Lacibacter sediminis: one gene and its partners. The protein of the gene in region 1 interacts with the protein of each later gene in a pairwise test. Links are inferred from orthologs where the notes say so. Each region holds a gene or a part of one and is shown in the gene's direction. Other genes may lie near its edges.

Region 1 (8,827 bases):
ATTTTCTTTTACAATGCCACCCACCATGCGACCATAAAAACTCTTTTGCGCCACTTCAGAAAGCTTTGCATAGTTAGAGTCTAACACATCAGGCTGCTGAAACACACTATAGATCACATACAACAACAAAGGTGTTACAGGCGATTGATTATTTTTCTGAATATAAGCATCAGCTGTGCTGTTGATCTCGGTTACAAGATTACGCACAAGATTGTAAATAGAATCCTGTTTGCTTTGCATGGCCGGGTTTTGCAATTGCTTACCATAACCATCAAGCTTCATAAAATAAGGGTCGAACTGCTGACGGAAACGTACAAAATCATAATTCGTTTTTGATCCATTTACCACAGCTTTTTGTAAAGAATCAACATGGGCATTTATGGTTACAACAGACGGATCAAGGAAAATTCCAAGGTTCTGTTTACCACCTTCAACACTCAACACATAGAGTGCTGTTTCGGTGATGTTGCCTTTCAGTTCAAACTTGCCGTTCTTAACTGTTGATTCAGCAAGTGCTTCGGTATCCTGACCATCCATACGCAAACTCACCTTTGCATTTTCTTTGGCACCTCTGATGGCTCCCTTGATCTGAAAGGATTGCTGTGCCTGCAGTTGCAGCGCAAACACAAGCGACAAACATATCGTTAAAATAGATTTCATAGTATTAATCTGAATGAGAATGACGCTGTTTTAAAACGTAGATCACATCCTGCAAAGAAACATTTTTCGCCCTTAATAAAACGATAAAATGGAAGAGCAGATCTGCTCCTTCGTTTAAGAAAAGCTCCTCATTATTATCTTTTGCTTCAATAATAATTTCGGTTGCTTCTTCCCCCACCTTCTGTGCAATTTTATTGATGCCTTTATCGAATAAGCTTTTTACATAGCTTTTACCGTCCGTACTTTTCCGGCGCAATTCGATGATCTCTTCTAAATACGATAAAAAGTCGTCGCTGTGATTTTTTTCGCTCCAGCAGGTATCGGCACCCGTATGGCAGGTTGGACCAGCCGGCTCAGCTTTGATCAACAAGGTATCCTGGTCGCAATCGAGCAACACCTGTTTTACGGTTAAAAAGTTGCCGCTTTCTTCGCCCTTTGTCCAAAGTCGTTGCTTACTGCGGCTATAAAATGTCACCTTGCCGCTTTCTTCGGTTTTAATAAATGCTTCGTTATTCATAAAACCAAGCATCAATACTTTACTGGTTTTATAATCCTGGATGATGGCCGGTAACAGTCCATCGTGGTATTTCGAAAAATCTGGTTTCAACGTGTTGATTTTTATTATTTATTTGATTGAAACACTAATAGCGCCGATTGAAAAGATATTACTGATCTAAATCAAATCCGTTTAATCCGCATTTACCCGTGTTATCTGTATCTCTATTGTCTTGCTCCGCAAAGCTAAATCCTTACCGCAACATTTCTCTCCTTCAAGTATGTTTTCAGGTCAGCAATTTCAATTTCTTTAAAATGAAAAATACTTGCAGCTAATCCTGCATCAGCGTAAGCCAGTTCAAAAACATCTGCAAAATGCTGCATTGTTCCGGCACCACCGCTGGCAATTACCGGAATTGGTAACTCAACCGACAGTTTCTTAGTAATATCCAATGCAAAACCCTGCTTGGTGCCATCGTTGTTCATACTGGTGAGCAGAATTTCACCTGCACCCAGATCAACACCCTGCCTGGCCCAATCAATACATTTCATCTCGGTTTTGGTTCTGCCACCATTCAGGTACACATACCATTCGCCGTCTTCCTCTTTCTTGGTATCGATTGCCAGTACACAACATTGACTGCCTGCAGCCAATGCAATATCATTGATGAGTTGAGGATTTTTAAAAGCCGCTGTATTTACACTCACTTTATCAGCACCGGAATTGAGCAGTACGCTCATATCTTCCACAGTGCTGATGCCACCGCCAACTGTAAATGGGATGTTCACATGACGTGCAATACGCTTTACCAATTCGCTTAAGGTTTTGCGTTTCTCAACTGTAGCGGTGATATCAAGAAACACCAGTTCATCTGCACCCTGTTGGGCGTACAAGGCACCCAGTTCAACAGGATCGCCGGCATCACGCAGGTCAACAAAGTTGGTGCCCTTTACCGTGCGGCCATCTTTAATATCTAAACAGGGAATAATGCGTTTCGTCAACATATATTAAATCTGGGCGAGGTATGCCATATTTCCAACAGTCTGTGAAATTTCATCAACCTGTATTTAAATATGGAATATCTATTTGTTCAAATAAAAAAGGCTTCAAGTCAAGTTGAAGCCAGGTTCGTTACAAAGATAATGTTTATGGTTTGGGTGAACTATTTTGTAATACCCGCCCTGCTCCCAGCAACTTCCGGCTCCAGTAGGTTTCATTCAGATCGCTGATCATAACCCCACCCGATGTGGATGCATGCACAAACTTATTGTTATGCAGGTACACGCCTACATGCGACACACCACCACGTGTATTGAAGAATATCAGATCACCTTCCTTCAGATCATCCATTGGTATCCACGAAGCCATCTCTTTCTGTTCACGGGCCGTGCGTGGTAACTGCATAGCAAAAACACCCATCATCAATGTTTGTACAAAAGCAGAACAGTCGATCCCTTTCTGTGTAGTGCCGCCTAAACGGTAAGGCGTACCCCACCAGTTATCGATCAACTCGTATAATGATTTGTTCTGGATTGTTTCAACCGGCACATCTAAACGGATGGCATATTTGAACTGTGAGAGCGAAAATAATTCGAGTGATGAGCTGTAAGAAGCAACATCCTTTGTTTGAAAAATACTTGATTGCGGAGTTGATGTAGAAGAACTTGTGCGTACACGTTTGTATTCAGGTCGCACTTCATTTTTTTCTTCAACTGTTGCGGATGCGGTTGAAGACTGTTTCGGCTGAAACGCATTCTTTACCGTACTGCAACTGGTGAGCAGTAATATGGCAGACAGATATGTAAGCAAATGTCTAATCATGGTATTGAATTTATCCAACGGCGCAAAAGTAGCGACGCAGCCCCTTTTCATCAAGAAACGAGCCAAATCGTCTATCCGTTAAAGATAGCTATTGAGGGATTGCTGACAAATTTTCACCCGTTGTTTTATCTAAAACGTTCATTTTGTGGATTTCTTATTCGCTTTTTTTCGATTGAGAACAACGAAATTTGACGCCTGACTATGACTAAATTTTCCCATTTACACGTTCACACGCAATATTCTCTGCTCGATGGAGCCGCTTCCATCGGTTCATTATACAATAAAGCCATTACTGATGGTATGCCGGCGTTGGCCATCACCGATCATGGTAATATGTTTGGAGCCTTCCAGTTTGTGGCCGAAGCTTACAAGCATAAAAATGAAGATGGTTCTTTGAAAGTAAAACCCGTTGTTGGTTGCGAATTTTATTTAACCGAAAACAGGCATATAAAAACCTTCAGCAAAGAACAGCGGGATCATCGTTATCACCAGGTATTGCTGGCTAAGAATGAACAGGGCTATAAAAATCTTGTAAAACTTACATCGCTTGGTTTTATAGAAGGCATGTACAGCAAGTATCCACGTATTGATAAAGAACTCATTCATAAATACCACGAAGGATTAATTGCAACCACCTGTTGTCTTGGTGCCATGGTGCCACAAATGATCCTGAATAAAAGTGAAGAAGATGCAGAGAACGAATTCAAGTGGTGGCTGAATATTTTCCAGAAAGATTATTATGTAGAAATACAGCGCCACGGCATGACCGAGCAGGATAAAGTGAATGCGGTGCTGTTGAAGTTTGCAAAGAAGTATGATGTAAAAGTTATTGCAAGTAACGATTCGCATTATGTGGATCAAACCGATTTCAATGCGCATGATATTTTGTTGTGTATCAACACCGGCGAAAAACAAAGCACTCCTGCCCTGCGTGAATTTTCTGATGATGATGTGAATGTGAAGAACAAACGCTTTGCGTTTCCCAATGATCAATTTTATTTCAAGACTACTGCAGAAATGAAAAAGGTATTTGAAGATGTGCCCGAAGCCATCGACAATACCAATGAGATCGTTGATAAGATCGAAGTACTTAATCTGAAGAAAGATATTCTGCTTCCGGCCTTCCCTATTCCAAAAGAATTCCAGGTGCATGATGATGCCAACCTGAATCAATGGGAGTTTCTGAAACATCTTACTTATATCGGTGCAAAAGAACGTTATCATGAAATAGAAGAAACCACAAGAGAACGTATAGACTTTGAATTGTTCACCATTAAAACAATGGGCTTTGCCGGTTACTTTTTGATCGTTAGTGATTTCATTAAAGCCGGTCGTGATATGGGTGTGTTTGTTGGGCCTGGTCGTGGTTCAGCTGCAGGAAGTGTGGTGGCTTATTGTATCGGCATCACGAACATCGACCCTATTAAATACAATCTACTGTTTGAGCGTTTCTTGAATCCTGATCGTAAATCAATGCCGGATATTGATACGGACTTTGATGACGAAGGAAGACAAAAAGTAATTGATTACGTCGTTGATAAATATGGTAAAGCGCAGGTGGCGCAGATCATCACTTATGGCACCATGGCAGCGAAGAGTAGTATTGCCGATGTTGCCCGTGTAATGGATCTGCCATTGGCTGAGAGCCGTGCTTTATCGAAGCTGGTTCCCGAACGTCCAGGTGTTTCGTTGAAGAGAGTGTTACATGCACCGTTCACCGGCGAAAAAAGTTTAGCAGAGAAGGAAGCCTTTGGTCCTGATGAGTTGGAAATGGTGAAAAAGATCAGGCAGGTTTATGCCGGCGATGATTTGCCTTCGAGAATTTTGCATGAAGCAGAAATTTTAGAAGGGTCTGTTCGAAACACAGGTATTCACGCAGCAGGTATCATCATTGCACCAAGAGATCTCACAGATTTAATCCCTGTTTGTACTTCGAAAGAATCTGAACTCTGGTTAACACAAATTGAAGGAAGTGTAATTGAAGATGCAGGTGTTATCAAGATGGACTTTCTTGGTTTGAAAACATTGAGCATTTTGAAAAATGCCTTGCAGCTCATCAAACAAAATCATGGAGTAGAAATAGAAATCGACAATATTCCATTGGATGATACGAAAACATTTGAACTGTATCAACATGGCTCTACCATTGGTACGTTCCAGTTTGAAAGTGTGGGTATGCAAAAGTACCTGCGTGAGTTAAAGCCCGATCAGTTTGGTGATTTGATTGCGATGAATGCCTTGTATCGTCCCGGCCCTATTGCCTACATCCCCAACTTTATTGATCGTAAACATGGAAAGGAAGCGATCAGCTATGATCTTGCTGAAATGGAAGAATACCTTAATGAAACTTATGGTATTACTGTCTACCAGGAACAGGTGATGTTGCTTGCACAAAAATTAGGTGGCTTTAGTAAAGGTGATGCCGACGTACTGCGTAAAGCAATGGGTAAAAAGCAAAAAGCAGTACTGGATAAAATGAAAAAACAGTTTATTGATGGTGCTACTGCAAAAGGGCATCCAGCAGATAAACTGGAAAAAATATGGACCGATTGGGAAGCGTTTGCACAATACGCTTTCAATAAATCGCATTCTACCTGTTATGCGTTTGTAGCTTATCAAACAGCTTATTTAAAAGCACACTATCCCGGCGAATACATGAGTGCGGTGTTGAACAACGCCGGTGCCATTGAAAAGATCACCTTCTTTATGGAAGAGTGTAAACGCATGGGCATTAAAGTACTTGGCCCTGATATCAATGAATCACAAAATGGTTTTGCAGTGAACAAAGCCGGTGAGATCCGTTTTGGATTAGGTGGATTAAAAGGCGTAGGCGAAGCAGCCATTGACAGTATTATTGAAGAACGTGAAAAGAAAGGACCATATAAAGATGTGTTTGATTTTATCAAGCGTGTCAACCAACGTACGGTTAATAAAAAATCACTGGAGAGTCTGGTGTACGGCGGCGCATTCGATTGCTTCAAAGAATATCATCGTGCACAATACTTTCATGTGATGCCGGGTGATACAGTAAACACATTGGAACGTATCATCAACTTCGGCAACCGTTTCCAGGCGAATGTGCAAAGCAATACCAACACCTTGTTTGGTGAAAGTATGATGATGGAAATTCCTACACCAAAAATTGTAAACTGTGAAGAGTGGACATTAACAGAAAAACTGGATCATGAAAAAGAGATCACGGGCATTTTTATCAGCGGACATCCATTAGATCATTTCAAATTTGAAATGCAACATTACAAGATCACACCGCTTAGTGATTTTAATGAATTTAAAGAAGCCATTCTGTTACATGCAAATCCATTCCAGACATTTCGTTTAGCTGGCCTCGTTACTTCACATAACCAACGTGTAACCAAAACAGGAAAGCAGTTTGGCATTTGTATGATTGAAGATTACACCGGCAATACAGAGTTCGCCTTATTTGGTGAAGACTTCGTCAAGTTCAAAGATCATTTCACTCCCGGTGCAGTTGTGTTTGTGACAGGTGTATTTAAAACACGCTGGAACAAAGACGATGACTTTGAATTCAAGATCAACCAGGTGCTGTTGCTTGAAACAGTAAAACGTACCATGACCAAACAACTCATTGTTGATATTGAACCACGTTTCCTCACCGAAGAGATGGTAAGCTTTATGGAGAAGAACGTAAAGAAAAATCCCGGCAAGAGCAATCTGAAATTCAATTTATACGAGCCAAAGGATAACTGGAAAGTGGGCATGTACACGGTAGAGAAAGGCTTTGAAATGAATGATGAGATGGCCGCATTCCTGCTGGATAAACCCGAATTGAATGTAACTGTCGTGCATGCATAATCAGTGTAAAAATTAATACAAGTAAACTCTAAAATTCAAGCCAACTGACTATTGTCAGTACATTTTCATACCGATTCGCAAGAAATGTTGGTAATTTAGCATTTCAGATGAAAAAGCTCGTAGTAGCCATATTATCTTTTCTCTACATCAGCACCTCCAGCGGAGCCACGTTGCAAATGCATTATTGCATGGATAAACTGGTGGACTGGAGTATTGGCCACAATGATGAGAAGAACACCTGCAACAATTGCGGGATGGAAAAAGATGGTAAGGGCAAGAACGGCTGCTGTAAAGATGAACAAAAGCAATTAAAAATTGAAAAAGATCAGAAAACTGCAGCCGCATTTGAACTTACACTTTCATTAGCAACAGCTATACCTGTATCGCATCCTGTTTACAACCTCGTTGTCATTCCTTCTGTAACAGAACAATTCCCTCTAAGCAACGCACCTCCACGAAGTCCGCAATTAGCTGCTTATATCCGCAACTGCACATTCCGTATTTAATTCTTTTCGTTTGTATAAGCCGGGCAATCATGTTGCCGGGCTATTGGTATTTGCATATATACCGCTTCTATTCTTCACTTTAAAAAACAACAACATGAAAACGTTTCAATTACTGTTGATGGCAGTATTTACCATCGTTTCTGTAAACATAGTTGCCCAGGAAAAAGCAGGCAAGAAAGATAAAGGGCCTCACCCTACATTATACACCTGCCCAATGCATGATTCTGTTGCTGCAAAAAAACCAGGCAACTGTCCGGTTTGCGGCATGAAACTGGAGCTTTCTAAAAAAGAACAGATGAAGAAAGATGTAACAAAAACGTACAGCTGTCCCATGCATGCAGATGTTACAAGCGACAAGCCCGGCAAATGCAGTAAATGCGGTATGGACCTGAACATGTCGAAAAAAGAACAAATGAAAACCGAGGTCATGAAAACTTACAGCTGCCCCATGCATCCTGAAGTTACAAGTGACAAACCCGGCAAGTGCAGCAAATGCGGAATGGACCTGGTGAAATCAAAAGAGAAAACAAAAACAGAAGTGGCAAAAACTTATGTATGTCCTATGCATGCTGATGTTAAAAGTAACAAGCCCGGTAAATGCAGCAAATGCGGAATGGATCTGAAGAAGAAAGATCATAAGCATTGATCAGTTCAAAAAAGAACAGAATGTTGAAGAGTGCGACGCAACAAATGTTGAATAGCATTACTTCAGCCGGATACAAAAAATAAGAAATATGGTTCGAAAATTAATTGAGCTGGCCTTGCGAAACAGGCTTGTTGTATTGCTGGTGGCAGCAGGCCTGTTTGCTTACGGCATTTACTCCATTAACAAAAACCCGATCGATGCTATTCCTGATTTGAGCGAAAACCAGGTGATCGTTTTTACGGAATGGATGGGTCGTAGCCCGCAGGTGATCGAAGACCAGGTAACGTATCCATTAGTAAGTAATCTGCAGGGAATTCCAAAAATCAAAAACATCCGTGGCTCTTCCATGTTCGGGATGAGTTTTGTGTATGTGATTTTTGAAGACAACGTTGATATCTATTGGGCGAGAACAAGAGTGTTGGAACGTTTGAATTTTGCTCAACGTTTATTGCCGCAAGGTGTAACGCCTTCGCTGGGTCCTGATGGCACAGGTGTTGGTCATATTTACTGGTATCATCTGGATGCACCAAAGATGGATCTGGGTGAACAACGTGCATTACAGGATTGGTATATCAAATTCGCTTTACAAACTGTACCCGGCGTTGCTGAGGTAGCATCGTTTGGTGGATTTGAAAAACAATATCAACTCGTAATCGATCCGGTGAAACTGCAGTTCTACAACATCTCCCTGATGGATGTCATGAACAAAGTGAAGAGCAACAACAATGATGTGGGCGGACGAAAATTTGAAATGGCCGACATGGCTTACATCATTCGTGGTCTCGGTTATATGAAAAACAAAACAGATGTAGAAAACATTGCATTAGCCAATTACAATGGCATTCCTGTTCGTGTAAAAGATAT
Region 2 (5,222 bases), 1.9 Mb from region 1 along the record:
AAATCAAGAAAGATTCAGACAAAAAACTTATTTCGCTTCATTGGGATATTAAAATCCTTTTATACCTCGGCGTATTGCTTTTAAGCGGTGGACTCGGCATCCTCATTTATAAAAACATTGACAGTATTGGTCACCAGGCTATCCTTGTGTTCATCGCTTTGATTTGTGCGTCTGCTTTTTTCTATTGTATAAACACAAAACTTCCGTTTGCAACATCCAAAGTAGAATCGCCCAATGTATATTTTGATTACGTGCTGCTACTTGCCTGCTTAACCTTCATGAGCTTTATTGCTTACCTGCAATTTCAATACAATGTGTTTGGAACGAGATACGGACTGGCTACTCTTATACCAATGCTGGTTCTATTCTTTTCAGCTTACTATTTTGATCACCTCGGTATACTCAGTTTGGCTATTACCAACTTAGCAGCATGGATAGGAATAACCGTTACGCCTTCCCAATTATTGAAGGCAAATGATTTTAACAGCAGTACCATCATCTATACGGCTTTGTTTCTGGGAGCCTTTTTGATTGCTTTAGCTGTTATCTCAAAAATGAAAGCATTTAAACCTCATTTTGAATTTACGTACAGCAATTTTGGAACCCATCTTCTTTTTATTTCCTGTCTTGCTGCAATGTTCCACTTCGATGTTCTTTACCTGCTTTGGTTTCTGTTATTGATCGCATTGGCATACTTTTTTTATACAAGATCGATACTGAACAAATCATTTTATTTTTTAGTGATTACCACACTTTACACTTATATCGGTATGGGCTACGTGGTTATTCAACTGCTAGATTCAATGAGAAATTTTGGAATGACATCCATCTATCTTGGATTAATGTATTTTATTGCTTCAGGAATCGGTCTTGTTTTCTTCCTCATCAGTTCTAACCGTAAAATAAAAGCAGCATGATCGCCTATAACAAAACATCGCTGCATAATAAGGAGGTGCAACAGCAATCAACATCAGCTTTCGAAAGCAAGCTGATCAGTGCAGATGAATTGCAACAGATCAAAGCAAAATACCCGGTTCATTTTTACACACCCAATTTTTTCATCCGCATCGGGCTATTCATATTAACCGGAATCGTCGTTTCGTTTTCCTTCAGTCTTTTTTCATTGATCTTTATGAGCTCTATTGAAGATGCAATGAAAATTCTCTTGCTGTTTTTTTCATTGCTTACCTATGCAGCATTGGAATTCATGATTGAGAAAAATAACCATTACAACTCGGGTGTGGATGATGCACTGTTGTGGAATTCTGCCGGTATGCTATTGGGAAGCCTGATTGTTATCATTGATTCAGGTGCATTAACGAATTGTATCCTTACGTTCCTCATTTCATTCTATTGTTCACTCCGGTTTGCCGACAGGATCATGGGTGTTATTGCGTTTCTTAGCTTATTGGCCATTATCTTTTTTCTCTTTACCGATCACCTTGGAATTTCCAAGGCCATTATACCGTTTGTGCTGATGGCCGCATCTGCAGCGGTTTATTTTTTAATGATACGGCTCGAAAAGAAAGAAACCCTGAAAAATTATAAGCATTGCTTTACCCTGATCATCATCTTCAGTCTGCTCAGTTTTTATGCGGCAGGAAATTATTATGTGGTGCGGGAAGTAAACAATGCAATGTTTCATTTAACCAGTGATGGTTCTTTACCTTTCGGGTGGTTGTTTTGGGTATTGACTGTTCTTATTCCCATTCTTTATATTATCAGAGGATTACTAAAGAAAGATGTTATCTTTTTAAGGATCGGTGTGCTGCTGATTGCGGCCATGATCTTTACGATTCGATATTATCATTCTGTTCTTCCATTAGAAATAGCAATGACAATTGCCGGAGCCATTCTGCTTATTCTTTCATATGTGCTGATCAATTACCTCAGGCAACCGAGGTTTGGTTTTGTTTATACAGAACAGAAGGGTGATCAAAAAGATGAAAAGTCGCTGATCGAATCTTTAGTCATTGTTGAAACCCTGGGACAAGAAGCAAAGTCTTCTGATGCCACTAAATTTGGCGGTGGTAGTTTTGGAGGCGGTGGAGCGGGTGGAGAGTATTAAATAGGGATTAAAACCTTCGTCCAACACTCAATAAACATTGTGAAATTGTATCTCCGTTCGTATCAAGTTGCAACTCTGCCAAAACACCGATGGAAATTTTTTTTGAGATAGTATAGTTGTATACAAAACCTACATTACCTCCTATTGCTAGCGTTCGTTGGGGGGATGTATTAAAAAAAGATACAAGTGGAATGGGAAAACCCGTTCCTGCAGGAGGATACACGCCGAGTTCATCCCAATAAGAGGTCGATTGGTATCTTAAAATTGGCCCAATCTTTAGTAACAATTCATGTACCTCACTTCTAACAATGCTGTATCCGTAAAGGCCTGCAATTTGAACCCCCGCAATAGTCCCCCTTACAGAAGCATCAACTTCATTTCCTTGTTGATCGGTATAAAAAATTGGCCATTGCTTATCATGAATAGTACCACCAATACCCACAAACCACGAAGATTTTTTGTTGAAATATTTCCCAAACTCAGAATCATAAGCAAAACCAATAACATCTCCTGTGCCGTTTAAACTTGGGCCAGCGTATAATTGCAGATGCCTTTGGGGAAGTGTATGTTGGGCATTTGATAACAAAGAAATAAACGTTGCAAAAAGTAAAGTTAGCTGTCGCATGATTGGAGTAAAAAGTTCGAATGTAAAATAATTTTTATTTTTTAGCAGGACGGATAAAGTTTCCAGCAAAGCATTCTCAGTCAGGAAAACCTGAAAGGGTTTATTTTCCCTAAATTGCACCCGCAGTTATGGATAAATTCATTGTTTCAGCACGGAAGTACAGACCCCAGACTTTTGATACAGTTGTGGGCCAATCGCATATCACCACTACATTAAAGAATGCCATCAGCCACAACCAGCTGGCGCATGCATTTTTGTTTTGCGGTCCACGTGGTGTGGGCAAAACCACCTGTGCCCGTATTCTGGCAAAAACCATCAACTGCGAAAATATTCAACCAAATGGTGAGGCTTGCGATACCTGTGTGAGCTGCAGAACCTTTAACGAAGGAACATCACTCAACATTCATGAACTCGATGCTGCCAGTAACAACTCGGTGGATGATATCCGTTCCTTAATTGAGCAGGTGCGTTTTGCACCGCAGATGGGGAAATACAAAGTGTATATCATCGATGAGGTACACATGCTCAGCTCCAGTGCCTTCAATGCATTTTTGAAAACGCTGGAAGAGCCTCCTTCCTATGCCATTTTTATTTTAGCAACTACGGAGAAACATAAAATTCTGCCAACCATCTTAAGCCGTTGCCAGATCTTCGATTTCAAACGCATCACCATTAATGATACCGTTGAACATCTGCAGGAAATTGTTGGCAAAGAAGAGATCAACGCAGAGAAACCTGCACTGCAGGTGATCGCTCAAAAAAGTGAAGGTTGTATGCGTGATGCGCTCAGCATCATGGATAAGATCGTGAGCTTTACCAATGGCGAATTAACTTACCAGAATACATTAGAGCATCTGAATATTCTTGATGCTGATTATTTCTTTAAGTTGCTGGAGGCCATGCAACAACAGGACCTTGCTACAAGCATGTTGTTGTTTGATGATATCAACCGCAAAGGTTTTGAAGGCGATATGGTACTGAATGCCATGGCCGAATTCTTCCGCAACTTACTTGTTTGTAAAGATGAGAAAGTGGTAAACCTTTTAGAAGTGGTAGAAAGCTTTAAAGAAAAATACACCTCCGCTGCTAAAAAAACATCTGCTTCGTATATCATCAGCGCATTGAATGTGTTGAATGAAGCAGAGATCAACTACAAACAGGCACGTAACAAACGTCTGCATGTTGAACTGGCTTTGATCAAACTTACGTACCTGCAACAGGCACTCGATCTTACTGATAAAAAAAAAGTAGTTGAGAAAACGAAGGCGGTTCAGTTTCGTGCATTGAAACCAATTGAAGTAAAGGAACATGTACCAACTGAAGGCACAAGGAACAAGGTGCAGGAAACAAGTGGGGCAAAACTAATTGTAGAAGAACCATTGGAGAAGTTACAAGACACAAGGCACAAGACGCAAGAACCAAAAGCCAATGTCCAAAATCCAATTGCACAAACTGCTGTTCCAAAAACTGCTTCTGCAGGTATCAAAGGCGGCTTATCAAAACTGCGTGAAAAAATTGCAGCTGAAAATAATAATCCCAACAATCAGCAAAAAGAAATTGATCCCGAAGGTTTGAAAATAGCCTGGCAGGAATACATTCTCAAACTGAAAGCAGCCACCAAACATTCGGTGGTATCTACATTTGAGATGATGGAATGCCGCATGAAAACTCCTCTTGACTTTGAAGTTCAGGTGTATGGCAATATTCAACTTGGTTTTCTGAAGCAGGAGAAAACAGCATTGCTGCAACATGTGCAAAGCTTTTTTAAAAACCCCAACATTAATATTCTTGTTCAGTTGGTTGAAGAACCGGAAGATCTTACACCGGTTGAACGACCACTTTCTATGAAGGAGCAATTTATTCGAATGACTGAGAAATATCCGCTGGTAAAAGATCTGAAAGATAGGTTGGGATTGGAACTGGATTACTAAATTCTACAGTTTTACCATTTTCATATCATACCGCAATGCTGTAGTAATCAAAATTGTTTTACCGCTTATTGTGTAATCGGAAGGCTTGCAGGGATAAAGCGATTGCAGGTTACATGACATCAGCACCGTTAAAAAAGCCGAGCCTAAATTATCTTCAGCAACTTCCGTCATATTAAAGAAACCAAAATTCACTTGGTGAGCTGCAGGTAATGTGTAGCTGCCGCCACTAATTGTATTTTTCAACGTTTTCCCGGTAAATGAACCATCTGCTTTTAACGAAAGACTGATCCTTCCGGCATTACCGGGTTGATAAGTTAGCGTGGCACCTGTACTCTTATCCTTTATCTCAACTAATTGCCATGTTCCCGCCAAAGGCATATTTGCTGCAGGTTCTGTACTGCATGATGACATCAGAACGATCAACAGTGAGAAAATTGTAAGGATTCGCATAGCGGTTGTTTTCCTTTCTGACAAATTAAACGCATTTTTCGTTGCTTACTGCTGCTTCTTTTGTTTCAAACAGGCTGCATTACTGCTTTCTGTAAACCTTCGAAAGCATGGCTCGAAAAACTAACAGTTATTGACCAGAAACCACAGG
Region 3 (5,098 bases), 640 kb from region 1 along the record:
AACCTGGCAACAGCTTCAGCAATCGACTATGATTGTGCTGATTGCTACACTCATCATTACTGCTATCGTGTGGCTAATGGATCTGGGAATTGCCAGCGGTCTTCAAGCCTTTTATTCATTCTTCAAAAAGTAACATATGTCTGAAACTGCCAATGTGGAAACCAGTAAGTGGTATGTGCTTCGTGTCGTAAGCGGCAAAGAGAAGAAGGTGAAGGAATATCTTGATAAAGAAATTTCACGCAACGGTTGGGACAATATCGTTAAGCAGGTATTTCTTCCGGTTGAAAAAGTGTACAAAGTAGCCAATGGTAAGAAGGTTGTGCGTGAGCGTAACTTCTATCCTGGTTATGTAATGATTGAAGTTGAAAACGGAAAGATGGGGGATGATATTCGTGAAACCATCGCTAATACCAGCAACGTTATTCACTTTCTTGGTAAAGAAAATCCAATTGCTTTACGTAAAGCAGAAGTAAATAAAATGCTTGGCAAGGTGGATGAAATGGCTGATGCAAGTGGTATGACGATGAGCGAGCCGTTTATTGTGGGCGAAACGATCAAGATCATTGATGGACCATTCAACGACTTTAATGGCGTAATTGAAGAAGTAAATGACGAGAAGAAGAAACTGAAAGTAGCAGTAAAAGTATTCGGTCGTGCTACACCGGTTGAATTGAATTATATGCAGGTTGAAAAGCTTTCATAAGCTTACTTAATGATAAAAGAAAGTCCCCATCTCAAATGAGTGGGGACTTTTTATTTCTTGTAACATCAGCTTATGATTGTGCTTCGTCAGTAGTTGGCGTTTCAACTACTGGTGTTGCTTCAGCTAAAGGAAGTTCGGCCTGAACAGGAGCTGGTGCCGGAGCTTCAGCAGGAGCTGGTGCTGCTTTTGGCTTAGGAGTTGCTTTTTTCTTTGGAGCAGCTTTCTTCGCTACTTTATTAGGCGCTGCTTTTTTTGGAGCCGGCTTCTTTGCAGCTGGTTTTTTAGCAGCAACTTTTTTCTTGGCTGGAGCTTTTTTAGCAACCTTTTTCTTAGCAGCTTTTTTCACCACTTTCTTGATGGCTTTTTTCGCAGCTTTTTTAACGGCTTTCTTAGCAGCCTTCTTTTTAGGGGCAGCTTTCTTAGCCTTTTTTGCTACTTTTTTCTTTGGAGCAGCTTTCTTCGCTACTTTCTTTTTTGCCACCTTTTTTACTGGTTTCTTGGCAGCCTTGGCAGCTTTCTTTTTTGCTTTTGCCATGTGATTGATTTTTAAAGTTGTTTTTGGAGTTTTTTAGAATTGAGTTGAAAAATTAAATCAAATTATGCAGTCAGTAAAAAATAAAATCTCTTTTTTTTAAATGAGTAGATGAAGCATGCATTGAAAAAAGATAAAAACAAAACTGAAACAGTCGTTTTTGATTGGTATTTCGGAACACAAAATACTTGCTGAAAACCTTTGCCGGTAAGGAAATGAGCCTTACCTTTGCCATCCCAAAAAGTTCTTTATAGGAATTTATTTGTTTGGGAGTTGTTCACAAAAGTGAGTGACGCTATCACCAAAAAAACTTTTACAATGGCAAAAGAAATCACAGGATTTGTGAAGCTACAGGTAAAAGGCGGACAGGCAAACCCTGCGCCTCCTGTAGGTCCGGCCCTCGGTTCAAAGGGTCTTAACATCATGGAGTTCTGCAAGCAGTTCAATGCAAGAACTCAAGACAAAATGGGTAAAGTAGTACCTGTTTTGATCACTGTTTACTCCGACAAGTCTTTCGACTTCGTTATCAAAACTGCACCAGCATCTGTTCAATTATTGGAAGCAGCAAAACTTCAGAAAGGTTCTAAAGAACCTAACCGTGCAAAGGTTGGTAAAGTAACATGGGCACAGGTTGAAGAAATTGCTAAAGACAAAATGCCTGACCTCAACTGCTTTACACTGAATAGTGCTATGAGCATGGTTGCAGGAACAGCCCGCAGTCTTGGCCTTACTGTTGATGGTAAAGCTCCCTGGGAAAATTAATTATTCACCTCAAATTTTTGAAACATGTCTTTGACTAAGAAAAGAAAAGTAGCAGAAGCCAAGGTGGATAATAACAAAATTTATTCCCTGAAAGAAGCTTCTACACTCGTAAAAGAAATTAACTGTACCAAGTTCGATAGCTCTGTTGATGTTCACGTTCGCTTAGGTGTTGATCCTAAGAAAGCTGACCAGGCTATTCGTGGTACTGTAACCTTACCACACGGTACAGGTAAAACAAAAAGAGTTCTCGTTCTCTGTACTCCTGATAAAGAAGCCGATGCAAAAGCTGCGGGTGCTGATTTTGTTGGTTTAGATGAATTTATTGCTAAGATCGAAGGTGGCTGGACTGATGTTGACGTTATCGTTGCAACTCCTGCTGTAATGCCTAAGATCGGTAAGTTAGGTAAAGTGTTAGGTCCACGTAACCTGATGCCAAACCCTAAAACAGGAACAGTAACAAATGACGTTGCTGCTGCAGTAAATGAAGTAAAAGGTGGTAAGATCGCATTCAAGGTTGATAAAGCAGGTATCGTTCATGCTTCTGTTGGACGTATCAGTTTTGCTCCTGAGAAAATTGCAGAAAATATCACTGAGTTCTTAAATGCAATTGTAAAGGCAAAACCTTCTACTGCAAAAGGAACTTACCTGAAGAGCATTTACATGGCAAGCACCATGAGTCCTGGTGTTTCTGTTGACACTAAATCATTCATGAACTAATCCTTTCAGGGTTATAAAAACTAAAATCATGACAAAAGAACAAAAGAATGAAGTGATTGAAGTGCTGAAAGGCAAGTTCAGTCAATACAATAACTTCTACATTACAAATACTGAGTCTTTGAGTGTAGAGCAGGTTGGTAAATTGCGCCGTGCATGTTTCGACAAGAATGTTGAAATGAAGGTTGCAAAAAACACCCTTATTAAAAAAGCATTGGAATCAATTGATGCAGAACGTTACACAGGTGTATTTGATGCACTGAATAATGTAACAGCTCTGTTGTTCTCTGAAAATCCAAAAGAACCGGCTTTGATCATCAGCTCATTCCGCAAAGCAAACAATGGTGAAAAACCAGAGTTGAAAGCTGCTTTCATTAATGGCGATATTTACAGTGGCGATAATCAATTGAAAGCGTTGACGCAGATCAAGACAAAGAACGAGCTTATCGGCGAAGTTATTGGCTTGCTGCAGTCGCCTGCAAAGCGTGTTATTGCTGCCTTGCTGCATAACGCTGAAACAAAAGGACAAACAGCTGCTGAAGCTGCTCCTGCAGAGTAATTCGATGTAAGAGAAGATTGTAACAAATCTTCATCAAACATAAAAAAAGCCCAGGCCTGAGGGTATTAATTAAAGGCAAATTTTTTTAAACCGCCGTCGGAGCAAACTAATAGCAGTGAAGACGGTAAAAATTAAAACAAAATGGCAGACATTAAAGTATTAGCTGAATCATTAGTAAGCTTAACAGTTAAAGAAGTACAGGAATTAGCAGACGTTCTGAAAGCAGAATACGGTATTGAACCAGCTGCTGCTGCAGTTGTAGTTGCTGCAGGTGGTGGCGAAGGTGCTGCTGCTGTAGAAGAAAAAACTTCATTCAATGTAATCTTGAAGAGCGGTGGTGCTTCTAAATTGAACGTTGTTAAGATCGTTAAAGACTTAACTGGTCTTGGTCTTAAAGAAGCAAAAGACCTCGTTGATGGCGCCCCTAAGCCAGTTAAAGAGGGTGTATCTAAAGCAGAAGCTGATGAAATTGCAGCTAAACTGAAAGATGCAGGTGCTGATGTTGAGATTGCTTAATGCATTCTTTATAGAATTTTTGAACCCTGGCTATCATGCCGGGGTTTTTTGTGCGCAACGTTTTACAGGCGGTAATTGTCTAGTGGTTATTAGATTTAAATTGCGTTTGTAAGTAAAAATCTGTTAGTTGAAAAAACACTTATCATTTATCGTTAGTAAATATCTCGCTGTTGTTATTCTATTAATAGCAAGTGCAGGCAATACACAGGCACAGTGTACCACGCTTGGCCAAACGCCTGCAACTGCATTTCCTGTTTGCGGTACCAGCGTTTTTTCACAAGCCAATGTACCCAGTTGCCAAAACAGGCAAATAATTGTTCCCGGGTGTGGTTCAGAAAATACTTATTATGATGTAAACCCATTTTGGTACAGGTTTACTTGTTTTACATCAGGAACACTTGGATTTTTAATTGATCCAATAAGTGCTAATGATGATTACGACTGGCAGATATGGGATATAACAGGAATTGATCCTTCAACTGTTTATAATAACACATCAGCAGCAATTGCAGCAAACTGGTCAGGACTAAAAGGACAAACAGGAACCAATGCAGGAGCAGCGAAGTTGTTTGAGTGCGGATCATTCAACAATAATAATCCTCCCAAATTCAGCAAACTACCAAACCTTGTTGCAGGTCATACTTACATTCTGATGATCAGCAATTTTTCTAACTCACAACAGGGATATAAATTATCATTTGGCGGAGGTACCGCAGTTATTACTGATCCTAAAGCTCCATTGATGCAGGAAGTAAGAACGAATTGTGGTGGCGATGAATTGAGATTAAAATTGAATAAGAAAATGAAATGCGCAAGCATTGCCGCAAATGGAAGTGACGTTCTTACGTTTCCCGGAAATATTACAGCAACCAACATGCGACCGATTGGCTGTAACAGCAGTTTTGAAACAGATTCTGTTGTGATCACGTTGTCACAACCTTTACCTCCCGGCAGTTATTCATTGCAACTTAAGAATGGCACTGATGGAAATACAATTCTTGATTTGTGCGACCGTGCTATTCCAACTACAGATGCAGTAAACTTTACTGTGCTTCCATTACAGCCAACGCCATTCGATAGCATTGTACCATTGGCCTGTTCGCCAAACAGCGTTCGTTTTGTATTTAAGAAATTGATCCGTTGTAATTCAATTGAACCTTCGGGATCTGATTTCGCAATTAATGGAACTTATCCTGTTGCAATAACGGGTGCACGTGGTAACTGCAATACGAATGGTTTAACATCAGACATCATTGTTACTTTTTCACAACCATTGCAACAGGTAGGTACGTTTACCATCAACTTAAAACAA

What was found. The genes of interacting proteins can lie anywhere in the genome.
Region 2: the proteins of dnaE (region 1) and H4075_RS17070 interact in binary tests that used the Escherichia coli proteins (3 or more experiments, as listed by UniProt). The link is inferred for Lacibacter sediminis from one-to-one orthologs.
Region 3: the proteins of dnaE (region 1) and rplL interact in binary tests that used the Escherichia coli proteins (3 or more experiments, as listed by UniProt). The link is inferred for Lacibacter sediminis from one-to-one orthologs.

The regions. Positions count from the first base shown.
Region 1 is NZ_CP060007.1:2,116,645-2,125,471, reverse strand. What follows is about bases 2,857-7,011. They hold dnaE (DNA polymerase III subunit alpha), read left to right. Parts: upstream 2,857-3,178; coding sequence 3,179-6,811; downstream 6,812-7,011. Other genes in these bases: H4075_RS09035 (HYC_CC_PP family protein), read left to right, coding at 6,919-7,011; H4075_RS09045 (C40 family peptidase), read right to left, coding at 2,857-2,977. Outside these bases: H4075_RS09060 (TlpA disulfide reductase family protein), read right to left, coding at 1-660; bifunctional phosphoribosyl-AMP cyclohydrolase/phosphoribosyl-ATP diphosphatase HisIE, read right to left, coding at 665-1,267; imidazole glycerol phosphate synthase subunit HisF, read right to left, coding at 1,402-2,160; more of H4075_RS09045, read right to left, coding at 2,303-2,856; more of H4075_RS09035, read left to right, coding at 7,012-7,317; H4075_RS21675 (heavy metal-binding domain-containing protein), read left to right, coding at 7,412-7,963; H4075_RS09025 (efflux RND transporter permease subunit), read left to right, coding at 8,052-8,827. UniProt on the Escherichia coli protein: DNA polymerase III is a complex, multichain enzyme responsible for most of the replicative synthesis in bacteria. This DNA polymerase also exhibits 3' to 5' exonuclease activity. The alpha chain is the DNA polymerase catalytic subunit.
Region 2 is NZ_CP060007.1:4,021,119-4,026,340, forward strand. What follows is about bases 2,337-5,222. They hold H4075_RS17070 (DNA polymerase III subunit gamma/tau), read left to right. Parts: upstream 2,337-2,821; coding sequence 2,822-4,624; downstream 4,625-5,222. Other genes in these bases: H4075_RS17065 (hypothetical protein), read right to left, coding at 2,337-2,813; H4075_RS17075 (hypothetical protein), read right to left, coding at 4,628-5,074. Also shown: H4075_RS17055 (DUF2157 domain-containing protein), read left to right, coding at 1-917; H4075_RS17060 (hypothetical protein), read left to right, coding at 914-2,068; more of H4075_RS17065, read right to left, coding at 2,076-2,336. UniProt on the Escherichia coli protein: Part of the beta sliding clamp loading complex, which hydrolyzes ATP to load the beta clamp onto primed DNA to form the DNA replication pre-initiation complex.
Region 3 is NZ_CP060007.1:1,480,638-1,485,735, forward strand. Bases 2,337-5,098 are described here. They hold rplL (50S ribosomal protein L7/L12), read left to right. Parts: upstream 2,337-3,411; coding sequence 3,412-3,786; downstream 3,787-5,098. Other genes in these bases: rplA (50S ribosomal protein L1), read left to right, coding at 2,337-2,714; rplJ (50S ribosomal protein L10), read left to right, coding at 2,743-3,270; H4075_RS06470 (T9SS type B sorting domain-containing protein), read left to right, coding at 3,914-5,098. In the rest of the region: preprotein translocase subunit SecE, read left to right, coding at 1-133; transcription termination/antitermination protein NusG, read left to right, coding at 137-703; H4075_RS06445 (hypothetical protein), read right to left, coding at 774-1,238; rplK (50S ribosomal protein L11), read left to right, coding at 1,554-1,997; more of rplA, read left to right, coding at 2,022-2,336. UniProt on the Escherichia coli protein: The binding site for several of the GTPase factors involved in protein synthesis (IF-2, EF-Tu, EF-G and RF3). Is thus essential for accurate translation.